3 regions of the Paenibacillus sp. TAF43_2 genome follow, and region 2 is predicted to be linked to each of the others. Evidence: riboswitches for the same ligand, from Rfam matches in the RefSeq annotation. Region 2 holds a riboswitch; each other region holds the start of a gene.
The links. A riboswitch is a leader RNA that binds a small molecule or an ion and turns the genes downstream of it on or off. The one in region 2 is predicted to bind ZMP and ZTP.

Region 1: linked by a shared signal. The riboswitch ahead of AB4Z17_RS10735 (IMP cyclohydrolase) and the one ahead of rpiB (ribose 5-phosphate isomerase B) in region 2 are both predicted to bind ZMP and ZTP.
Region 3: linked by a shared signal. The riboswitch ahead of AB4Z17_RS07015 (bifunctional 5,10-methylenetetrahydrofolate dehydrogenase/5,10-methenyltetrahydrofolate cyclohydrolase) and the one ahead of rpiB (ribose 5-phosphate isomerase B) in region 2 are both predicted to bind ZMP and ZTP.

What each region holds. Positions count from the first base shown of each region.
Region 1 is NZ_JBFRDK010000037.1:12,211-19,774, forward strand. It holds gene AB4Z17_RS10725 (S-layer homology domain-containing protein) at 1-3,324, opposite strand, end outside; gene AB4Z17_RS10730 (hypothetical protein) at 3,487-4,218, opposite strand; gene AB4Z17_RS10735 (IMP cyclohydrolase) at 4,473-5,186, opposite strand; ZMP/ZTP riboswitch at 5,246-5,325, opposite strand; gene AB4Z17_RS10740 (S-layer homology domain-containing protein) at 5,522-6,763, opposite strand; gene AB4Z17_RS10745 (DEAD/DEAH box helicase) at 6,873-7,564, opposite strand, start outside.
Region 2 is NZ_JBFRDK010000001.1:68,499-76,602, forward strand. It holds gene glyA (serine hydroxymethyltransferase) at 573-1,820, opposite strand; gene AB4Z17_RS00320 (TIGR01440 family protein) at 1,919-2,524, opposite strand; gene rpiB (ribose 5-phosphate isomerase B) at 2,541-2,999, opposite strand; ZMP/ZTP riboswitch at 3,098-3,178, opposite strand; gene AB4Z17_RS00330 (low molecular weight protein arginine phosphatase) at 3,262-3,840, opposite strand; gene AB4Z17_RS00335 (manganese efflux pump MntP) at 3,982-4,542, opposite strand; gene AB4Z17_RS00340 (L-threonylcarbamoyladenylate synthase) at 4,666-5,727, opposite strand; gene spoIIR (stage II sporulation protein R) at 5,852-6,616, opposite strand; gene AB4Z17_RS00350 (RNA polymerase sigma-70 factor) at 6,801-7,673, shown strand; gene AB4Z17_RS00355 (carboxymuconolactone decarboxylase family protein) at 7,844-8,104, shown strand, end outside.
Region 3 is NZ_JBFRDK010000021.1:11,117-18,839, reverse strand. It holds gene AB4Z17_RS07020 (ABC transporter ATP-binding protein) at 1-1,445, opposite strand, end outside; ZMP/ZTP riboswitch at 1,628-1,706, shown strand; gene AB4Z17_RS07015 (bifunctional 5,10-methylenetetrahydrofolate dehydrogenase/5,10-methenyltetrahydrofolate cyclohydrolase) at 1,772-2,617, shown strand; gene AB4Z17_RS07010 (sugar-binding transcriptional regulator) at 2,695-3,651, opposite strand; gene AB4Z17_RS07005 (5'-nucleotidase C-terminal domain-containing protein) at 3,823-7,723, opposite strand, start outside.

The sequences.
Region 1 (7,564 bases), on a different contig from region 2:
ATCAAAATTAGCTGTCTCTTTCTCATTAGGCTCGATGCCGTATGCTTTCAATAACAAGACGATGAATTGACCTCTCGTCACTGTCGCATTCGGGCTGTAATGGTCCTCGTCTGTACCTGTTGTAATGCTTCTTGCCGCAAGGAATAAAACGGCATCCTTATACCAAGCTGCATCCGATACATCTTTAAAGCTTACTTTATTGTATCCTACAATGTACTGGGAGAAATGTGCCGTAACAAAGTTTACCGTTCCTGTACCCGCGTTGTATTTCCCGCGGATCGTTTCCAAGCTGCCGGCATCCGTTACATAGTAGACCACTACAGCATTTGGATCTTCTCCGGCTTTTAAAGAATAAGGCACACTAACTTGCACATTGCTGCCGCCAAAGCTTGTAAGCTGGGTAGTTCCTGCGAATACGGAGAAATCATATACCGGTCTGTCACCCAAAGCCTCCTTGCCTTCGTCAGTTAGCTCTACTTTCGTAATAATAATGCTGATGTCACCCGCTTCAGCCGAATTGCTGATGCTTTCAATTGCTTTTGCGTTAAAAACGACAGTGCCAACGCCAAGATTGGCCTTCACACCCGCATTTGTGCTTGAAGCTACTTCATTAAACGATTTTCTAGGAATGCTCAGCTCTACAGATTTAGTTTGAGCTGTTGCTTCAACCTTAAGCTCGACGACAGAGGTTTTGCCTGCTGCTTCCGCTTTCTTAGCAAGCTCAACTAAGCTTGTAATAGAAGCTGCGGTTGCTTTCGCTACGGTTGCTCCTGTCGCAGCATCGGTTGTTGCTGTTATCGTTACTGTTGGTGCTGTACCATCATCGTCTCCACCTGCTGGAGGTGTAGGTGTAGGCGTTGGATTTGGGCCATTGTTTCCACCACTTGGAGGGGATACATAATTAGGTACAATGACATCTAGCACTGCGCCGGCATTATAGCCTTCCTTAGCCGCAAACCTCACGTTGTAAGTTCCAGATGATAAGCCAGTAATAGATGGCGCTGTTGCCGCTTGATAGGACTCAGCTCCTGACAGCTTGTATTCAAGTGCTGTCGTTGTTCCTGTAATTTGTCCATCATTATTAGCTGAAGAGGTAGGAGCTACACCCGTCAAGCCTGATGGTTCCGACTGCTCTTGTAGAGCAAACGCTTTGATAACGATATCAATTGCTGGGCTTGCACTGAATCCAGGTTTAGCTGCAAATCTGATATTATAAGTGCCTGCTGCGAGACCAGTGATCGCTGGTTCTGTTGCTGCTTGATAAACATCCGTTCCATCTAATCTGTATTCTAGAGCTGCAGTCGTTCCTGTAATTTGTCCATCGTTATTAGCAATCGTTGTCGGTGATACGCCTGTTAAGCCAGTCGGCGCTTCTTGCGCTTCCTCGCCGTAAGCCGGAATAACAACCTCTACTTTAGGGCTTGGGCGATATCCTTCTTTTGCCGCGTAACGAACATCATAAGTACCGTAAACAAGATCTGTAACAGACGGTTCTGTTGCACGAATATAATCGGATAACGAATTAGACAGCTTGTATTCAAGCGCTGTCGTCGTTCCAGTAATTTTACCGTCATTGTTAGCTGATGTCGTTGGTGCAACACCTGCCAGCCCTGTTGGTGCAGCTTGGTCTTGAATAAAGGATGGCACCACTACGTTTACAGCTTCGCCCGCTTTGTACGAAACAGCTGCGGGAATTCCTGCTGTATGAGGACCATTGTATCCAAGCTTGGATGCATATCTAACATTGTAAGTACCTGGCACTAAGTTAGTTATTGCATCACCAGTTACAGCCTTGTAATCCGTTTCATTTTCAAGCTTGTATTCAAGCGCTTTGCCTTTCGTTCCTGTAATTTGACCATCATTTTCATCGGATGAGGTTGGTTTAACCGCTGTCAGCCCTGTAGGTTTGGCCTCAACTCTTGCAAATAGGCTGTTCAAAGCATTTGTATAATTTTTGTAATTCACACCAAGTCCGCCGCTGCTTACATAATCAGGTTGAATATTGGTCCAAGAATACATCAATTCAATATGCCCAAGAATTGGAGCTCTGTTGCCATCAACATCCTTGTTGTCTTTGTTATATTGAAAGAGGTATGGAACTTGCGCTTTGCTTGCGATTACTTCAACGCCGTTCTCATTCGTATACTTTACATTGTCTTTTGTTTTTACGTATTGTGTTTTAATATCAGGCAAATATTTGTTAATCAAATCTACATACAGATTGGCGTAAGGATGATTCGTATCTCTTGTTTGAAAGAATGTTCCGTTATGGGGGTCAGCGTTCGGGTCTTTATAAAGATCCAGGATCGAAATTCCCGAATCCAGCTTGGTGTCCCAAAAATAAACTTTATCAATGTTATTTTTTTTCGCATATTCGTTAACAAACTTAATGGCTGCTTGTGTATTCGGGCACCAAGAGCCGCCGAACAAGATCGTATAATTCCCTTCGCTCTCGAGAATCTTCGTCAATTGGTGATAGGTTACATGTTCAAATACGAGCTCTCCGTCCGATTCGTCAAAAATAACCGTTTCTTTTTTGTTAATGATTGATCCGTTTCTATTGAAAGCTGCTTTGATAGAATTCGAACGGTTAATCGTATCAAATGAAGTGATTCCTTCAAATACTTGACTCACTTTTGCTTTGTAAGCATCTACTTTGCTCGCGTCCAAAACGCCATTAGTTAAGTAATCGCTCCACACATTTGTTGAAGCCAAAGAGGAAACAATTTTCTTTTTGTTATACACAAACAGGAATGGTGCTTCAATTTTTTTCGCTGAGCCTTCTGAAATTACTGCGCCCTTGCTGTCTTTTTTCGTATAACTAACGATATCTCCTGCTGGAAGTACTTCATCGAGGTTCGTTAAATATTTTTTGACCAGCTCGACATACGCTTCTGCAAAATCAAAAGTGTTGTTGCCAACTTTGATTTCTTTCGTTTGCGTTTCAGCAATCTCTAGTGATTTGCCATCTAACCTTGTATCAAAGTTATAGATGGTTTTTACACCATATTGCTTTGCCACCTGATTAATAAAGCCAATATTCGCTTGTGTTTTATCGCTCCAAGCTCCGCCAAACAACACAACATATGTGCCTTCGCTGTCAAAGAGATTAATAATATCTTCATACGTTACCGTTTGAAGAATATGGTTCTCATCATCCAAATGATCATACACATTATTAAAATAGTTATAATGGCTGGCGCCGCTATTTACTAGAGTTTCCGAAGCTGGATTGGCATTAACGATATTGGCAGCTGGCAAAATTAATAATGCAGCCAATATAAGAGCTAACCATCTTTTGGATGTATTAAATTGTAATTTCATGTTCATTCCTCGTTTTCATCAAATTTTGTCGATGTGCCAAGTGTGAAATATGTATTCTCCACTAGTCGCTTCAAGATTTCGTGCAGGGAGCCGGTCATAAGAGGCTGATCTGCCTCTTATGGCCACCCCATTTCATAACTCATGAATACGTATTTCTTGTTTCTAGCAGATTTCTTCTTCCGTCGTCGATGGTGCTGGCTGTTGACCTTCGGAAGACGAAGATGATGATGAAGAGGAGGAAGAAGGAGCCTCTGAGGATGATGGTGCTTTCGGCTGTACCGTATCTTTTTTCACAAATGAGACCGATTTAGATGGCTTCTTTTCTTCTTTTGCAGCTGGCTCTGCTGGTTTCGATTGTGTTTCTTCTTTCGCAGCAGGTGCTGCTGCTTTTGGCTCTTCTTTTACAACGGCTGCAGCTTTAGGCTGGCTTTCTTCTTTCACCGTCGTTGCTGCTTTAGGCTGGGCAGTCTCTTTCGGCTGAGTCGCTGTTTTTTCAACCGATGTATTTGCTTTAGCCGCAGGCTCCTCCTTTGCTGCTGCCGCTTTAGCTGCAGGCGCCTCTTCCTTCTTATCTACAGCAAGAGTAACTTTGGATTTATCTTCTTGTTTCGCATCTGCTTTTTCTGCTTCAGGTTTATTAGCCTCTATCGTGTCCGCCGTTTTTGCTTGCGGTTGTTTTTCGCCTTCTGCTGCAGCTGTGTTTACTTCTGATTTTTTCTCTGTGTCAGAAACGGTAATGATTTTGGATTGATTCTCTTCCTTTGCTTCGGTAACAATTGCAGCGTTGTCCTTCACTGCAGGCGCACCTTGTGCCTGTTTGGCAGATACGACAACATAGGTTAGGGCTGAGAAGGCTACTGTTGCAGAAATTAATGTTAGTGTTAGTTTTTTCATGATTGTAAACATCCCTTTCGCTTCGCTCTTTGAGCTTTTTTGTTTTTTTGGATAAAAAAAGGAGACCCAACAAGGCGCAGAACTGCGCTCCTATTGAATCTCTGGTGGTCCAGTAGATTATCTTCTTTTGTCATCCTACAAAATGGTTTTTTAACTCACTTTGAATATATTCCTATATTATTCCTCAAAAACGACCCTGTCAACGATTATTTAAATTTTTCCCATCGTTTTTGTCGGAATTAATTATAGAGACACTAAAACGTCTGATTTTTATTTATTATTTTAAATTCCACCTTACGATCATCGGTATGAATAAACTTCACAAGCAATGAAATTTTATGATCTGCGTTTATGCTGCTCCAGTAAAATTGAGCCGTTTCATCCATTGAATCAAATAAAGGAACCTCCAGCGGTTCACCTTCAAAAGATCTCAAAATACCATTTTCTTCACCTTTATAAGTGTGAATGCAATGACCTATCCCTTTTGTAAAAGAGTCGTAATGAAAGAAATGACGGATGCAAAATGACGGATCGTTTTGCCTTGTTTTCAAAATGGACAAGCTGTACAAAGCTGATTCAGTATCAATAATACCGGAAATACGCGGTGTATAATGGGGAGCATCCGGTTCAAACTTTCTGCTTTTTAATGCATCTTCAAACGTTGCACTTTTGCCATAAGCTTCATAGATGGTTTCAGTCTGATCTCCATTGGAAATGATATGCATCCCATTCATACTCTTTATCGGATCATAAATAATCAATGAAGGGTCTTCCATTTTTGCCGCATCATATGCTATGTTTCTTACAAACTGCTCATTGCGCTCAAAGATTCGGTTGCGACTGTTCGCGCTTCTGCCCATTATCCAATACRCTTGAACAAAATGTTTTCCTGACGGGCTCATCCCCACGATTATTGTTCTACCAGGATACGGATTATTAAATAACTGATCTTCATAGGACTGCAACATACTCACCTCAACCTTTTTATTTTATCTGAAAATAAAAAAAGCATTTGATCATCGATCAAATACTTTGCCCAGGCGCACGACATATGAAATAGGTGCTCCCTCGTGGTCATCCACGTTTACGCCAGTTGCACCTACCTGAAATTTACATTTATTATAGTTCGATATCGCAATTGAAATCAAGCTCTATTTCTAACGAACTGTTTCGTGCTTATTATGCAGAAAACTAAGCGCTGCTGGATTCGCAAGCTATTATTTTGATTGCTGAACAATGGAAAAAGGGCTGTTCCAAAAGTAGAAAAACCTACTTTCAGGACAGCCCTTCTCTTATTTAAACCTTATTTCACTTCAATTGATTTAACTGTGCCATTGTCGCCTTTTACTTGTACATATTGACCAGCCTTCAGCTGCGAGGAGTCACCTGTAATGACTACGCTTGGATCAATGCTGAATGTAGTGACAACTGCCTGTGAGTTTTCATATCGAGTAATGAGAGAAACCGTCGTCAATTTCGCCTGATTGTTGAACGTTAATGTATTAATAATTCCGTTCTCCGAGAAAGCTGTACTAACAGGAGCCGACTTCGTTACTTCAATAAATACGATACGATTGAGATACGTACGAACGAGTACCTCATCACCTGCTCGGAGTGAGCTCACTGGCGATTTTTTATCATCTCTGAAAATAAACACATTCGAATCTAATGCTAGTGAAACCTCCGTGTTATCTCCTTTAACAACCGTCAGCTTGCCATCAGCAGGAGCTGCTTTTAGCTTGCCTATAATGGCTTGTGCATCATGATTAGGCATTTCCGTATCTGTACGATCGAGAAGCGCTGCCAGCTCTGCACGGGTTACTGGTTGATTAGGACGGAACGTTTTTCCATTCTTATCATTGTAGCCGGTAATAATGCCTTTCTTCAAAGCAAGAGCTACATAACCTACTGATCCAGCAGGGATCTCTTTTGCATCCTTAAAGTCAAGCTTTGTATTATTGAGCGCCTTCGCTTCGTCTTCCAGTTTAAGCGCTTTTACGAGAAGAATCGTAGACCATAGCCTTGTCGCGTTTGCTTCCGGTTTCACTTCCGATTCAGTCTCAGAGAATAGATCGTTCTCCAGCGCTACTGCAACGTAACCAACAGCCCAAGGGTATTTTTTTGCGATTTTATCCCCGTCATTAAATTGCAAATCCGTTTTCATTTTATCTGCTGATTCCGCTTGTGAGCGAAGACCCATCAATCTGACAGCAGCAGTCAACGTTTCAATACGGTTGATTTTCTGATTAGGCTTAAATGTACCATCCTCGTAGCCAGTAAATACGCCCTTTGACGCTAACCGCATAATGTATTCCATAGCCCACTTCAGATCGTCCTCATCTTGGAATTGCCATGTTACTTTATGTTTATCGTCCTTGTCATACTTGTCATCCTTGTCCTCATGACGGCCTTTATCATCATTACGATCGCCATCATGCCCTTTGCCTTTACCGCCATCTGCAAAAGCTGACGTTGCACCGCCTGCAAGCATCAGCAGCGCAAGCGAAGAAATTGCTGTCTTTTTCCACATTGTTTGTTTTATCAAGAAAGCCACACTCCTTTTTCGATTGCGGGTTTTGCCGCATTTTTTACCTTCGCCCATACGTTTCGGGAGAGGCAGATCGATTTAAGAGGGTGGCTTTCAAAATAAATTTTTATGATTGTTCCTTATCGGCCTCGCGTTTAGCTTTCAGCCACTTAGGAGCACCTTTGTTTTTACCTTCGCGCTTTCGCTCCACTTTCTTAGGAGCAGGCTTCGCTGCTGGCTTTGGTTTCGGCGGAGCAGTTACTGCTTTCGTCTCTACAAGCTTCGTTTGTTTCGGAGCAGCAGCTGCACTTTTATTCTCTGCAGCTCGCTTCGTTTGCAACGCTTCTGAGCGATCTGCAAGCTTTGCTTCATGACGAGCCGCAAACGGTTTTGTTGCTTCTCGCAGCTCTTCCTCGCTAAGAAGCTTTCCTCTGAACATTGTCCGTTCTGTCAATTCGATGCCCAGCTGCTTGCGGAATTTCTCCATAATAAACAGCTCCTGCGGCGTAACAATGGAAACGACTGTACCAGGACGTCCCATACGGCCCGTGCGTCCTGCACGATGCACATAGTGATCCGCATCCGATGCAGGATCAAGCTGAATGACGAGCGGCAGACCTTCAATATCAAGGCCTCTAGCCGCAACATCCGTCGCTAGCAGCAGCTGGCAGCGACCCTCGCGAAAACGTGTCAATGTTGCTGCACGGCGCTGTTTATCCGCATCCCCATACAAAGCCTCAACAGTAAAGCCTTCATAGCTTAGTTTCGATTCCCAGTTGGAAATGTTGTCGGTATCATTTAGGAAAAGCAGCGCAGAGG
Region 2 (8,104 bases):
AAACAATGAGTTTAAATATAATAATAAATTTCACTATACAACCATGTTAATTATTTATCAAGAATATGTAAGCTGTAAATTTTTGTTTATAATTACTTTTATACACTGTTCTTTAACACATTAACGCGTTTATTCAATTAATTATTCTGTTGCGTTAATGCTGTACAGCGTTTATTCAGTTAATTATTTTAATAATATTTCAGTTTAATATTTTTACAGTCATTTATTTACAAAAATAGCACTAATACTTAAAAATACAGATTAAATTGAAAATCCTTTATATTTCCATATTGTTTTAAATTACATATATATTCCACAAATATATAACGTGTTTTTTCGGTATTAATACTATAACATAAATAATAACGACCATTATATTTAATTATTATTTTTCGCTTGTGCAAAATGAACGTTTTTTCATTTCAACATTGACGTTTGCTCATTTATTCCACGCAGCTTCTAATTGTATTATTTTTTTAGATATATTATTTATGCACGGCATATAATCAAAAAAAGACCTATTCATGCATATGCACAAATAGGTCTTTTTTTAATTAATAATATATTTATGATTAGTAAGTCATGCCAGGGTAAAGCGGGAATTGTGCAGTAAGATCACGAACCATGCCGCGCGCTTTGGAGAGCACCTCTTGATCTTGAGGGCTGTTAAGCACAAGTGCAATAACCTCAGCAATAACCTTCATTGCGTTCTCTTCCATGCCGCGAGCTGTCGCTGCAGGTGTACCAATACGAATACCGGATGTTACAAACGGGCTTGTTGGATCAAACGGAATGGCATTTTTGTTAACCGTAATGCCTACTTCATCAAGCACATGTTCTGCTACTTTTCCTGTAATGTTCAGATTGCGTGTGTCGAGCAGCATCAAGTGATTGTCTGTTCCGCCAGATACGATGTTAAAGCCTTTTGCAACAAGCTCTTCCGAAAGAACTTTAGCGTTCTTAACAACTTGGGTTGCGTATTGCTTGAATTCAGGTTGAAGCGCCTCGCCGAAAGCTACTGCTTTAGCAGCGATAATGTGCATCAAAGGACCGCCTTGCGAGCCTGGGAAAACTGCTTTATCAATCGCAGCAGCCCAAGGTTGACGACAAAGGATCATACCGCCGCGAGGCCCGCGAAGGGTTTTGTGGGTTGTAGTTGTTACAAAATGCGCATGAGGCACTGGGCTCGGGTGAAGGCCTGCAGCAACCAAACCAGCGATGTGAGCCATATCAACCATAAACATTGCGCCTACATCATTAGCAATTTTGCCAAGCTTCTCAAAATCGATTGTGCGCGGATATGCACTAGCGCCTGCAACGATCAAACGAGGACGGTGCTTGAAAGCAAGCTTGCGAACTTCTTCATAATCAATAGTGAAGGAATCTTCTTGTACACCATATGCAACAAAGTTATAAAGCAATCCAGATGCATTAACAGGGCTGCCGTGTGTCAAATGTCCGCCATGTGCTAGATTCATACCAAGCACAGTGTCGCCAGGCTGCAAAGCTGCAAGGTAAACAGCCATGTTCGCTTGTGCGCCGGAGTGTGGTTGCACGTTCGCATGCTCAGCGCCAAAAAGCTCTTTCGCACGGTTGCGGGCAATATCCTCAACGATGTCAACATGCTCACAACCGCCATAGAAACGTTTGCTTGGGTAACCTTCTGCATATTTGTTCGTCAAAACGCTTCCCATAGCTTCCAATACCGCTTCGCTAACGATGTTCTCGGATGCGATAAGCTCGATATTGTCACGTTGACGAGTAAGTTCTAGTCCTAGAGCTTTTAATACTTCTGGGTCTTGTTTGCGCAAATTTTCCATGATTAAATTCCTCCTCAAATTAGATACCCTTTATCAAGCAAAAACGTCTTCGGTGTCCTTTAGACGCTGAAAATCAAAAAATTATCGCTATAAATCAACTATTCGCAAGTTCCAGCAGATTGCTCTGCCGTTAGATTCTCGCTAAGCTCGTATACCGCTCGGGAGCCGCCTATTAACTTTGGCCTTGTGATAGCCATCGTGACATGCGCTCCTCCAATTTCACGAATCGTCGGACGAACGGGAACAGCCACCCGCTTCAAATGCATACCGATAAACGTATCACCAATATCGATGCCCGCATGCGCCTGCACCGTTTCCACCAAACAAGGTTCCTTCAGCTGACGATAGGCATAAGCTGCCATGGAGCCGCCCGCTTTAGGCACTGGCACTGCACCTACAATATCAAGCCCCAATCGTTCTGCAGAAGCTTGATCAATGACAAGCGCGCGATTCAGATGCTCACAGCATTGATAAACGGGAATAAAGCCAACTTCGCTGCGAACCGCTTCAACGCCTGCGTAAATTTGTGCAGCCGTTTCAATGGTGCCCGAAGTCCCGATGCGATGACCAAGCACCTCACTAGTACTTACACCGATTACTAGCAGCTGACTCATGCCAAGCTTGCCTGCCGCTGCCAGTTCCCGAACAATTTGCTCAACCTGTTCTGCAATGCTTCCAAGCTGTACGTTTTCGTCTACGTTCATTGCGAATGCCCCCTAATTAGGACTGGCTGCTGTACTGTTCTTCAATTTGTTTCACTTTACTAACACGACCGACATGGCGTTCTCCATTTGAGAACGGCGTTTCAAGCCATATGCGAATAATTTCGAGTGCCACTCCAGGACCGATTACTCGTTCCCCAAGCGCCAAAACATTAGTATCATTATGCTCCCGAGTGGCTTTGGCTGAGAACATATCATTCACAAGCGCACAGCGGATGCCGCGTACTTTATTAGCCGCAATCGACATGCCGATACCTGTTCCACAAATGAGTATACCGCGCTCTGCTTTGCCGCTCGTAACAAGGTCGCATACGGGCAATGCATAGTCCGGATAATCGACGGATTGGTCACAGTTGCAGCCAAGATCTTCAATTTCATGACCAAGCGATTGAAGAAACGGTACAACTTCGTCCTTCAAACGATAACCTGCATGGTCAGCACCAATAGCAATTTTCAACGCAAAAGACCTCCTTAGAAATGAAACATCACAGTGCTAGTATACCTATTTTTGCCCAAAAAGACGAAAAAAGAGCATGACATGCTTATTAGCATGCTGCTCTTTGCCCAGGCGACCGGCCGTATATTCCGATGCTCCACCGTGGTTACCCACTTCCGTCGCCAGTTACATCGGAAACCGTATATTGTCATTTTATTATATCTTATACAGCTGCAAAAATCAATCGAACGGGAACAAAAATGACTTCCGCAACCCTGAACACTTATCTTTTGGCCAGCTTGTCCAGCAGCTTGACGAGCGCGTCCTCTATTTCGTTAGCACTGCTGCTGTATATAGCAAGCGAGCCTCCGAAAGGATCAACGATGTCAAAGCTCGGTATGCGACGCTCCAGCTCAAGCAATCGTCTTCTCTCGCCAGTCGTCAGCTGTTGGCCAAGCGCCTGCTTCATATGAAGCTCTGTATAAAGCTGCTCCAGCTCCTCAATATCGGCGAGCACTTGTGCGTCTTGATTTGCATATTCCTTTAACGTATAGATTTTGTCGACCGCTTCGGGATGCCATTGCAGCAAACCGCGCTTATGATTAACCGTCATTGTCAAAATAATATCAGCCCAACCAACCGCTTCGCTCGTCAGCGCCAGCGACGTGCTCTTATGCTCGATGTCCCGCTGTCTAAGGGTCTCCACAGCATGAGCTGACACGGGCAGTCCATCAATAGTAGATATGCCTGCGGAGCGAACGGCTACGGTGATCCCTCTCAATGCAGCCATTCGGCGAAGCATAGCCTCTGCCATCGGTGAGCGGCATGTATTGCCTGTACATACAAATAAAATACGTTTCACACTGCCAACTCCTTTTTGCACGTTATTCCAAGCTGTTCAACGATTAAGCGAAAACACCTGCAGCATTCCTTAGATGCTAAGCAGCTTTGGCTTGAAATTTAAAATAAGACTGAAATTTTGTTCCGCTTTCTTACTTGTATTCTAAAAGATAAACAAGATGCCGAACACGAACAAAATTCCTCCGCCTATGGCCTCGCCATATTCGCCAAGCTGACCGCTGACTTTACRCCCCAGCATTAAACCACATATCGACATCAGCCCGCCGAGCAGACCGATAAGTAAAACCGTCATCAACATGTTTGCAGCGAACATCCCCAGCGTAATGCCTACTGAGAACGAGTCGATACTGACGCTAAGCGAAAGCACGAGCAAGCCCCAAAAAGATTTATGGTCAAAAGATTGAACCGCCTCGCCGCGCAGCGAGCTATAAATCATATGTCCGCCGAGCAACACTAGCAAAACGCCTGCCGCAGTCGTGGCTACATCTCCAAGCAAGGAGCCGACGTATTGACCTGTAAAAATACCTGCCAGCGGCATGATCATATGAAACAATGCAGTTACAATGCCAAGCTTCAAAACATCTCGCAGCCTTATGCCTTTGAGCCCTATTCCGAGTCCCAGAGAAAATGCGTCTAGACTGAGTGCCACCGCAATAAAAAGCAGCGTCAAAAACTGTCCAGCTTGTAATTGTGCTTCAATCACAGCCTATCTCCCCCATGTCCGCTTGTAGTCTTTACCAAACATATGCGGACATGAGGACAAACATACTAGTGCGGTTTCAAGCTAATTTTGTTTCAAAAATGATCGTTCCCCTTACAGTGCTTTCTATACACGAATAATTCGGTTTCCAGCCGCTTTGGCCAACCGATTCATAAGCGCTGCGCCGATCCCATGCTCCGTGCAGCCCTCTGCCCAAATACGCTGAGCGCCTGCCCCGTCAAAATCTCGCAATGCCGCATAAAGCTGGTGCGCTGCTGTGCCAAGCTCCGCCTCGCTGCCTAATGAGTAAACATGATCTGCATCGTAGCGATTCAACCTCTCTTCGAAAGCAAGTACGCCAGTTACCTCGCCGCGCTTCTTTGCAGCTTCTACTTGATCTCGAATGTACGCTGCAACAGCTTCAAAATGGCCTTGCACAAGCTCAAGCTCCCCTTGTGGCGCATAATGAGTATATTTCATGCCTGGCGATCGCGGAGCCGACTCCGGTTCATCTACCGAGGCACTATCAACCAACGCATGGGGTGCCGCTTCTTGAAGCGCTTCGCGCGTAATGCCGCCTGGCCGTAAAATTCGAATGCCATGCTCGCCAGCAAGCTCAATTACAGTAGATTCCAGGCCGACGCCTGTTGCACCGTCATCAACAAGACCATCGATCCGCCCATCCAAATCCTCCAGCACATGCTCAGCAAGTGTTGGGCTTGGCCTTCCAGAACGATTGGCGCTTGGTGCAGCAATTGGACAATCTGCGATCTCAAGCAGCGCAAGCGCTGTTCTATGATCCGGTATTCGAATACCAACGGTAGACAGTCCTGCCGTTACGAGCGGCGATAACGCATCCTCGCGAACGGGCAGTACAATAGTAAGTGGTCCTGGCCAAAACTGTTCCATCAACGATGAAGCCAGCTCCGAATACGGCAGCACCAGCTCATCTAACTGCTTGCGACCCGCAATATGCACAATAAGAGGGTTGTCCGATGGACGTCCCTTTGCGGTGAATATCCGCTCAACCGCCGCCGAGCTGCGAGCATCCGCGCCAAGCCCATAAACCGTCTCCGTAGGGAAAGCAATAATACCGCCTTCTCTTAATTGGCTGGCAGCCTCCGATAATTGTTCCCGCAGCTGAGAATCATGAGCCTGCTTTACGCGCCATACATTTGTTTTAGTCATCTCTATCCTTCAATCCTTGCTCTTAATTGAAATTGTTCATTCATTCGTTATTATAGCATAAGCACCCGCAAACAAGCAGAAACGACAGCTGCACCTTTATATTCAAAGGTGCAGCTGTCGTTTCTTATGAAAACAGTGATTTAATCCAATTGATAAAAGATTCAATCATTTCCCAAATAAAAAATTTTGCTTCCGGCGCTTCGCCTTGGGAAGGAGTATCTGCTGGAGCTGCTGCTAATGAAGCTGTCTTAGCCGCTGCACTATTCGATTTCACAACTGTTGCTTGCTCTGTCTCTGTTCCAGCTGCTGCTGATGCTTCACCGCTTACAGCATCGATAAAACATAACGGCGGGAACAATACACACCACCAATTTTGTCCGCCGCCTTCGCCAAGTGTAATACGAAGGGCTTCATAGTCGCCAGCAGGGTAAACTTGATTGCCGTACATTTTTGTCGGGAACGGTACCATTCCAAGCTCTGCGGATGAGCCATATTCAAAGCCGCGGCTCTTTAGCACTTCTGCTGTAATGCGTTCAATTTCAGGCATATTAGCGAGAATCGTCTGACGTGCTTCCTCAATCGTCTGAGGTCCCGTCACCCAGCTATTCATCGCTTTAACGATTTCATCCCGGACAAGACGTTTCACGACTTGATCAGCAGGATTATCGGAATTGGCTAAAATACGAAGGCGAATGGCTTCCTGTGGGATCTCTCCGCCTGCAACCGCAGCATCCATTTGCTGAGCTTCCCAGCTCATAATTAAAATGATAAGTGCAAAAATAATAAAACCATATGATTTGCGATAAACAAATTTATTAGCCTTACCCGAATTAGAATGAGCGGATTTAGAAATATTGGAATAGGAATGAATAGAATAATGGCTGGACATATAACACAAGCTCCTCTCGTCGCACCCGTCAGTGCGTCTGCTTGCGTTCCGGAACGTATCTATCCGTCATTATGTCCGCTTTGCTTAATATATAAACCTATCAATCTATCTATTTTTTATCTTATCGCAGACGCTCTTCTAGCAAGTTATACTATTTTCAATAAATGAGAAGGATGGATGAAGAATGGATTTCCAAAAAACTTATGCAGCGTATCGACCGCTGCTCCATTCCATTGCTTATCGGATGCTTGGCACATTCAGCGAGGCCGAGGAATTGGTCCAGGATGTGTTTGCAGACTACAGCCTTTTGGACCCTAGTGAAATTAAAAATGAGAAGGCCTATCTCGTTCGAATGCTCACTAACCGCTCGATCAATCTCAGCCAATCCGCGCGCAAAAGAAAAGAAGTATATGTTGGACAGTGGCTGCCCGAACCAGACGTCAGCACCGTTGAGCTGGATCCTGCTGAAATTTATGCGGAGCATGAAGAGATTTCCTACGCGCTGCTTGTCATGCTTGAGCAGCTAACAGCAGTTGAGCGGGCTGTGTTTATTTTAAGAGAATCACTTCAATACGACTATGAGGATATCGCTGCATGCTTACATAAAACGACAGCAAACTGTCGTAAAATATACAGCCGAGCCAAAGAGAAGCTTCAGGAAGATAGATCGATGCTACCCATGAACACGGATAAAGCCGAGCCCCTCGCTGTTGCCTTCATGGAAGCAGCTTCTTCTGGAAATTTCGAGAAATTGATTTCTCTTTTATCCGAAGAAGCGATTCTTGTCTCCGATGGAGGAGGCAAGGTACGTGCAGCTATTTTCGCTATTATTAGCAGAGAAAGAGTCATCGCCTTTTTGAAGGGTGTTATTCCGAAGACCTTCTTGGGAGATGGCCATCAATTCGCTGACGTGAACGGACAAGCTGGCGTCATCGTTAACCAAGCCGGTATGCCTAGAAGTGTTATCAGCTTTCGGCTCGATGAGGAAGGGCAGAAGGTTGAGCGGATTTATGTCATGTTGAACCCTGATAAGCTGAAGCATGTTCGGATCGAATGACCATTTGAAAATTTACGATCCGCCAATCGTGAACACCGGATGACTAAACAAAGACGACTAGACAAGGACGACTAAATAAAAAATTTTTTAATCTTCTGTCACATCCGATAACTGTGTTTTGTCTTAGAGGATGAAAGCAAATAATTAGAACATAGAGGAGAATGAGGAACATGACAGAAAGAGTCCAAATAGCTAAAGAAATACCTGCTGCATATCAGGCAATGAGCGGAATGGAAAAATACCTAGGCACTACGAGCATCGACAAGCAGCTGCTAGAATTGATTAAAATTCGCGCATCGCAAATAAATGGCTGTGCATTCTGCATTAATATGCACACGAAAGACGCTAGAAGCTTAGGCGAGACTGAGCAGCGGATTTATGCATTGAGCGCTTGGCGCGATACGCCTTACTTTACGAAGGAGGAGCGAGCG
Region 3 (7,723 bases), on a different contig from region 2:
GACAAACGCTGCTTTTGGCCGCCGGACAGATTGACCCCGCGCTGGCCAAGCAGCGTATCGTAGCCATTCTCCAGCTCCATAATGAAGGCATGAGCCTCAGCTGCCTTGGCTGCTGCCTCTATTTCATCCTGACTCGCATCCGGTTTGCCATAGCTGATATTGTCACGAATGGTTCCACTGAACAGATGCGCCTGCTGAAGCACCATACCGATATGGCTATGCAGCTCTGCAGAAGCGATCTCGTTAATTGGATGGGAATCAATGCGAATCATCCCCTCTGTCGCTTCATAAAACCTTGGAATGAGGCTGACCAGCGTTGATTTTCCTGAGCCGTTCACCCCTACGATCCCAATCGTCTCGCCCGGCTCTATATCCAGATCTATGTCGTGAAGTATATTTTTCTCCGAGCCTTCATAGCTGAAGCTCACATGGTCAAACGTAATTCTGCCAGCCTGTATTTTCTTGGACTGCTCGTTAGCTTTTCGTTCAGCTGTCCATTTATCTGCCGGCACCTCCAATATCTCGTTAATTCGGTCAGCAGAAGCCTTGGCCCGAGAGATTGCAATCAATTGATTTCCAAGTCCTAGAGTAGAAAAGAGAAGCTGTGTAATATAAGTTAAAAAGGCGGCGAGACTGCCCACTGACAGCGCCCCGTGCTCAGAAAGCATTCCCCCATACCATAATGCAGCTACAATGCTAAAATTAAGAATGATCGACACAAGCGGCGTATTAAGCGCAACGATCTTAGCTGCTTTTAGACTGGCATGCAGTAGATTTGAGTTTGTTTCATTAAAACGTTCTTCCTCGTAATCGGACCGTACAAATGCTTTCACAACACGGATACCGGACAAATTTTCTTGCATAACGGTATTCACTTGATCGAGCCGGTGCTGCATCATTGAAAACAAAGGAACGGTAATCCGAGTTGTAATGATGAGGAAGAGAGCTAATAAGGGTATCATTGCGAGCAAAATAATAGATAGGCGCGGGCTTATTACAAAAGCCATGACCAGACTGCCGATAATAATGAATGAACTTCGTGCAAATACGCGAAGCAGCAGCAATACTAAGTTCTGAATTTGTGTGACATCGCCCGTCAGTCTCGTCACGATCGAGCCTGAACCAAAACGGTCAAGCGATCGAAGCGACAGCGACTGGATTTTTTGAAACAGCTCCTGCCTCAGATCAGCCCCAAAGTTTTGCGACGCTATCGTCGAGAACACCGTACAGCCGACACCTGCTATTAGACCGATTAATGCGGCGATCAGCATTTTGGGAGCGGTGCTCGCGATTGCTGTGAGATCACCTGCTATAATGCCCTCATTCACAATGCTCGCCATGAACCGCGGCTGCAGCAAATCCATGAACACCTCTAGCAGCATAAACAACGGTGCCAGCACAGCGCTCAGCCAATATTTCCTCAAAAATCTAGTGAGCTTTAACAACTAACCACCTCAATCTCCCATCATTTTGCGCAAACTGCAAATAAAGAGGGCAGCGCGACCCGCTCCCTCTTGGTATAGTAATTATAGCACCCATTCTCTTGTTTCTACACCTAAATAATCATAAAATAACGTTGATGGCTCGCTTTTGAACTTTCCACCTGTTAAAATCAAAATACCAATAAAAAGCTGTGCGTAACTGGCGGAACATGGATAGCCATGAGGAAGCGCACAGATCATTAGCCGTACGCCTGGGCAAAGGTAAGGGGACATACCCCTTGCCTTTTTATGTTTTTTTAACATCTATTTATAAGGGGCTGAGGTAGAAGATGACGGAGAAACTGATTTTGGATGGAGCCATTGTGGCCGATGCAATCAAAGAGCAGCTGAAAGCAAGAGTGGAGGCTCTAAGCAAGCGGGGAATCATTCCATGCTTAGCGACGATACTGGTGGGCGATGACCCTGCGTCTGAAACCTATGTTCGAATGAAAGGCAATGCATGCAAGCGGCTTGGCATTGATTCCAAACGTATTCATTTGAACAAAAGCATTTCAACGGATGATTTGATTGACGTTATTTTGCAGCTTAATGCTGACCCGCTTATTCACGGCATCCTCTTGCAGCACCCCGTACCGCATCAAATTGATGAGCGTGCTGCCTTTGAAGCGATTAGTATCCATAAGGATGTTGATGGTGTAACCGCGCTAGGTTTTGCTCAAAATGCATTTGGTTATGCCCAGTATCCGTCATGTACCCCTGCTGCTATTATGGCTATTCTTGATTACTATAACATCAAGGTTGAAGGCAAACATGCCGTCGTCGTTGGACGAAGCCCGATTCTAGGCAAACCCGTTTCTCAGATGCTGCTGAACCGCAATGCAACCGTAACAACCTGTCATTCCAAAACGGAAAATTTAGCGGAGCTATTGCGTCTTGCCGATATCGTCGTTGCTGCAGTAGGCAAACCAAGCTTCATTCAAGGCGAATGGATTCGCGATGGCGCTGTAGTACTTGATGCAGGGTACAATAAAGGGAATATTGGGGACGTTGACTACGAGGCATGCCTAGCAAAAGCAAGTGCGATCACTCCTGTGCCAGCAGGCGTAGGTCCTGTTACGATCGCCACGCTTCTGAAGCATACGGTTGACTCCGCTGAGCGATTTGCACTTCATTAAGAGAGATAGGAAGAAAAACGAGGGGATCTTATTAGCTGCCTTGCAGCTAAGATCCCCTCGTTCGTTCTATAGGACGTCTACACATCCCGTTCTAATAGATACCTCGCTGTAAACTGATCGGTAATGAGTACATTCGTGTAGCCGCCGCGCAGCGCGCCATAAATGCCATCTACCTTCTTCGCTCCGCCTGCCACAAGTATTGACTGATCCTTGCGCTTCAGTTCATCGAGACTGATGCCAATCGTGCGCTGGTTCATGAGTGTTGAACAAATATTGCCTGTAATATCGATATAGCGTGAGCATATATCGCCAGCTGCCTTCTCGCGAATAATTTCCAGATCGGAATCTGTGAAATAATTGGCTCTAATTAATACAGAATCATCCGTAGGGGCTCCCACGGTTACAACGGCAATATTAGAGAGCTTCCCTAGCTCCAAAATATTGCGGATATGGCGATCCGATTCAATCGTCCGCTTCACAACCTCATGGTCAACAAGCGCCGGCAGCGGAATAAAGTAAGGTATCGTATGGAAAGCCTTGCCGAATAAATGAACAATTTCATAAGCGTATGTATTGGTCTCTGAATGGCTAACCCCGCCGTTGAGCTGCACGACCTTAACGTCGCGAACCGGCTTATCCTTAAGCTGAGAAGCCATTTGAAAGAGCGTCGTTCCCCACGTTGTCGCAATGATATCGCCATCTTTTACCGTATCGTATAAATAGTTCGCTGCCGCTTCGCCAATATACCTTTTTACGATGCTGTCCTCATACTGCGGCACAGAAACGATAACCGCTTTTTTCAGCCCAAACTTCGCTTCCAAACGATTCGCCAGAACAAAATTGTTTTCGTTCGGGTGTACGATTTTTATTTGAACGTACCCCTCATCCTTCGCCTGCTGTAAAAATCTTGATATCGTAGGGCGCGATACCCCCAGCTTCTGGGCGATTTCTTCCTGATTATAATCCAGTTCATAATACAGCCTTGCTACATCAATCATTTTGCTAAGCTTATCATCCAGTCGATCATCAGCCATCCAAGTTTCACTCTTTCTATTTATGTCTAGAAATGCAAACGGTATCTACTCCCTCTAATTTAACATAGGTTTCAAATGAAGTGTCGCCTTCTTTGTATGAAAACAACAAATCTTACTAAAAAAAACGTCCCACCCCACTCTTAACAAGTGGAATGGGACGCTTTTGCTTAATTAAATTCCGTTTCTTCCTTCATACTCTAGTGCGGACAAAATCAGTGTAACCACATCTGCTCTTGTTGCATTTTTCTTAGGTGCAAATTTATTGCCGCCCATGCCTGCTACTAGTCCTTCGGCTTGTGCCGCAGCGATATAAGGACGTGCCCATACAGGGATGTCACTCAAATCAGCAAACGTCGGCTTCGCCTTCGGATCAACTTTAATGCCTAGTGCGCGAACAAGAATTACGGTCATTTCCGTTCTTGTTAATTCACTTGATGGTCGAAGCGTATTATCCTCGTAGCCTGCAATGACCTTATCTTCAATAAGCTGTGCAAAGAAGGAGCGTGCCCATGCAGGAACTTTATCTGCATCTGCAAAGTCCAGCTTGCTTGTCGACGATTCAAGCTTCAGCGCCCTGCCTACCATTGTAATAAATTGTGCTCTTGTTGCTGTGTCTCCAGGGTGGAACGTGCCGTCTCCATACCCATTAACAAACCCAATTTCCACTGCCTTCGCAATAGCATCTGCCGCCCAGTGGCCGCGTACATCACTAAATGTGATGGATGGTGTCGGCGTTGGTGTCGTCACCGGCGGTGTCGTCGGTGTTGGCGTTGGTGTCGGCGTCGGTGTTGTCACCGGCGGTGTTGTTGGTGTTGGAGTAGGTGTCGGAACTACAACATTCACATCAACAATGCGTCCTTCTGTCGTTGCATTAATCGTACCTAGTTGATTGATATACTCCAAGAATACCTCGTAGTCAACAATGTTCATTTCGTGCTGACGTCCAGCATCTTTGGCTTGCTTCATCGAGCGATAGAAATCGCCGCCATTAGCCATAAATGAGTTTGTTGCTACAAAATAATAAGCATTCAAATCAATTGCGCTGTAGCTGCCGTCTGCGTTTTTGATTTCAACCTTCGTAATGCGTTCGCCAGCCTGCTTAAGCTTTCCGTCTGCATCCAATATTTCAGGGTTCTTATTAGAATCGTAGTAGAAGCGCATGCCCGATACTTGCGGGAAGCGGCCTTCTCCGGTTTTGATTCCACTTACACCGTTCTCAAGCGCAGCAATAATTTCTTGGCCTGTCATACGAAGCGCCGTAAGGTTGTTTCCGAAAGGCATCACCGTAAGCAATTCGCCCATCGAGATGTCTCCATCTACTTTACCCTCAGCGGTTTTCTTAATTGATTCGCGAATACCTCCGCCATTCTGAATGCCAACATAACCTTTTACATCCAATTGCTTTAATGCCTCGTTGCTGTTTACGAAGCTTTTTACTTTGGAGACCATACCGTCTGTGATCAAGTTTCCTAAGTTGGTTTCTTTTGACCGTACAGAATTACGATCACCATCCAGGAACACATTTGTTTTACCGATGACTTGCTTCTGAATATCGGCAACACCCGCACTGTATGGCTTCAACATTTCAACAGCTTCCGGGTCCGCTGCATAACCGCTAACTGTAAGCAGCTTGCCATTCCATGCGGTCAATATCCCTTTGTTATTGAATTCGAGGTCCAAACGGCCCAAATAATTGCCATATTGTTCTGCCTGTACAACGAGTGTCGGTTCTCCCGTAGCATGATATACAAGCGGTGCGTCAACCTTCGTGTGGCTATGTCCACCGACGATAACGTCGATGCCCGTAACCTTCTCAGCCAATACTTTATCAAATTCATTTCCTAGATGCGTCAATGCCACAATCTTATTGATGCCTTCTTTTTCGAGCATTTTGACCGTTTCTTCAGCTTTCTTAATATAATCCTCGAATACAATATTATCTCCTGGCGATGCAAGGAATTTTGTGTCCTCCGTTGTTAAGCCGAATACGCCGATCTTTTGCCCGCCTTCATCCAATATGATCGCGTCATAAATTTTACCTTTCGCAGCTGGTTTACCGATTGCCTGCTCAGACACAAGTCCGTTCATTGCAGGTTCCTTGCTGAAGTCGATATTTGAGCTTACAAACGGGAACTCCGCTTTTTTAATAAAATCAGCAAGTACGGATGGACCTTTATCGAATTCGTGGTTTCCGAATACCATCGCGTCATAACCAAACTTATTCATAAACGCCAAGTCCGCTTGACCAAGATATTTGTTGAAATACAGCGTTCCTGAGAACACATCACCTGCATCTAGCAAGATAGAGTCTTTTACTTCTGCACGAATTTCCTTAATCGCTGTAAAACGTTTTGCAATCGAATCAAGGTGAGCATGCGTGTCGTTCACATGCATAATCGTTAGCTTAAATGGATCGTTGTCACCTGGAAGCGGCTCGCCTTTTAGATCTGTAATACGGCCTTCTAACCCCATATTGATAGTGCCTATTTTCGTAAGGTATTCGATAAACACCTCGTAGTCAACGATGTTCATCTCATACTGACGACCATCATCTTTCGCTTTCTTCATGGAGCGGTAGAAGTCTCCGCCATTAGCCATAAAAGAATTTGTTGCTACAAAATAATAAGCATTCAGATCAATAGCACTGTAGCTGCCGTCAGCGTTCTTAATTTCTACCTTTGCTATACGCTTACCCGCAGTTACAAGCTGTCCATTCGCATCTAGTACTTCCGGCTGCTTCTTGGAATCATAGTAGTAACGCATGCCAGATACTTGTGGGAATCGACCTTGAACCGTTTCAATGCCGCTTACACCATTCTCTAACGCATCCACAATTTCCTGACCCGTCATACGAAGTGATGTAAGATTATTGCCGAATGGCATAACTTCCAAAAGCTCACCTAGTGTAATGTCACCATCCGCTTTGCCTATAGCTTTCAGCGGAATAGGTTTACGAATTCCGCCACCATTTTGAATCCCCACGAATCCTTTTACATCCAATTTCTTTAAATCAGGATTGCTGTCAACAAAGCTTTTCACTTTAGAAACCATTCCATCTGTCATTATGTTTCCAAGATTGACTTCCGCAACACGACCAGAAGGGTTGCCACCATCTAAAAATACATTCGTTTTACCAATAACCTGTTGTTTAATAGCTTCAATACCCTTTGTGTATGGATCAAGCAATTCAGTCGCTACCGGATCTGGAGCAAATGTTGCAATATCGAGCAGTTTGCCATCCCATTTAGTCAGTACGCCTGCTTGATTGAATTTGAGATCCAAGCGTCCCAAATATTTGTTATACTCCTCCGCCTGTACAACTAGCGTTGGCTCTCCATGTGTCTTGACTACCTTAGGAGCGTCTACTTTCGTATGGCTGTGACCTCCTACGATAACATCAATTCCAGCTACTTGCTCAGCCAATTGAAGATCGAATGCATGACCAAGATGAGTCAAAGCAATGATTTTGTTGATGCCTTGATCTTGCAGCATTTTGACGGTTTCTTTCGCTTTAGCGATATAATCATTAAATATGATATTTGGTCCCGGAGACGCAAGAAACTTCGTATCCTCTGTAGTTAAGCCAATTACGCCGACTTTCGTCTTGTCCTCGCCTACTTCAAGAATAAGTGAATTATAAATCTTTCCATCCTGAGCCGCTTCACCAGCCGCTTGCTCGGATAATAATCCGTTAAGTGCAGGCTCCTTGCTGAAATCAATGTTGGAGCTAACAAATGGGAATTTTGCTTTTTTCACAAAATCTGCCAGCACCGATAATTCTTTGTCAAACTCATGATTACCGAAAACCATAGCATTGTATTTCATCAAATTCATAAACGTTAAATCTGCCTGGCCTAAGTATTTATTAAAATACAAAGTGCCCGAGAATACATCGCCAGCATCAAGAAGGAGTGAATTAACTGTTTCATTTCGAACCTGCTGAACTGCAGTAACTCTCTTTGCAACATTCGCCAAATTCGCATGTGTATCATTCGTATGCATGAGCGTCATCGCAAACTCAGCCGCTTTTTTAGAAGACAGATCCAGCTGCGCAAGAAGCGGATCATGATCG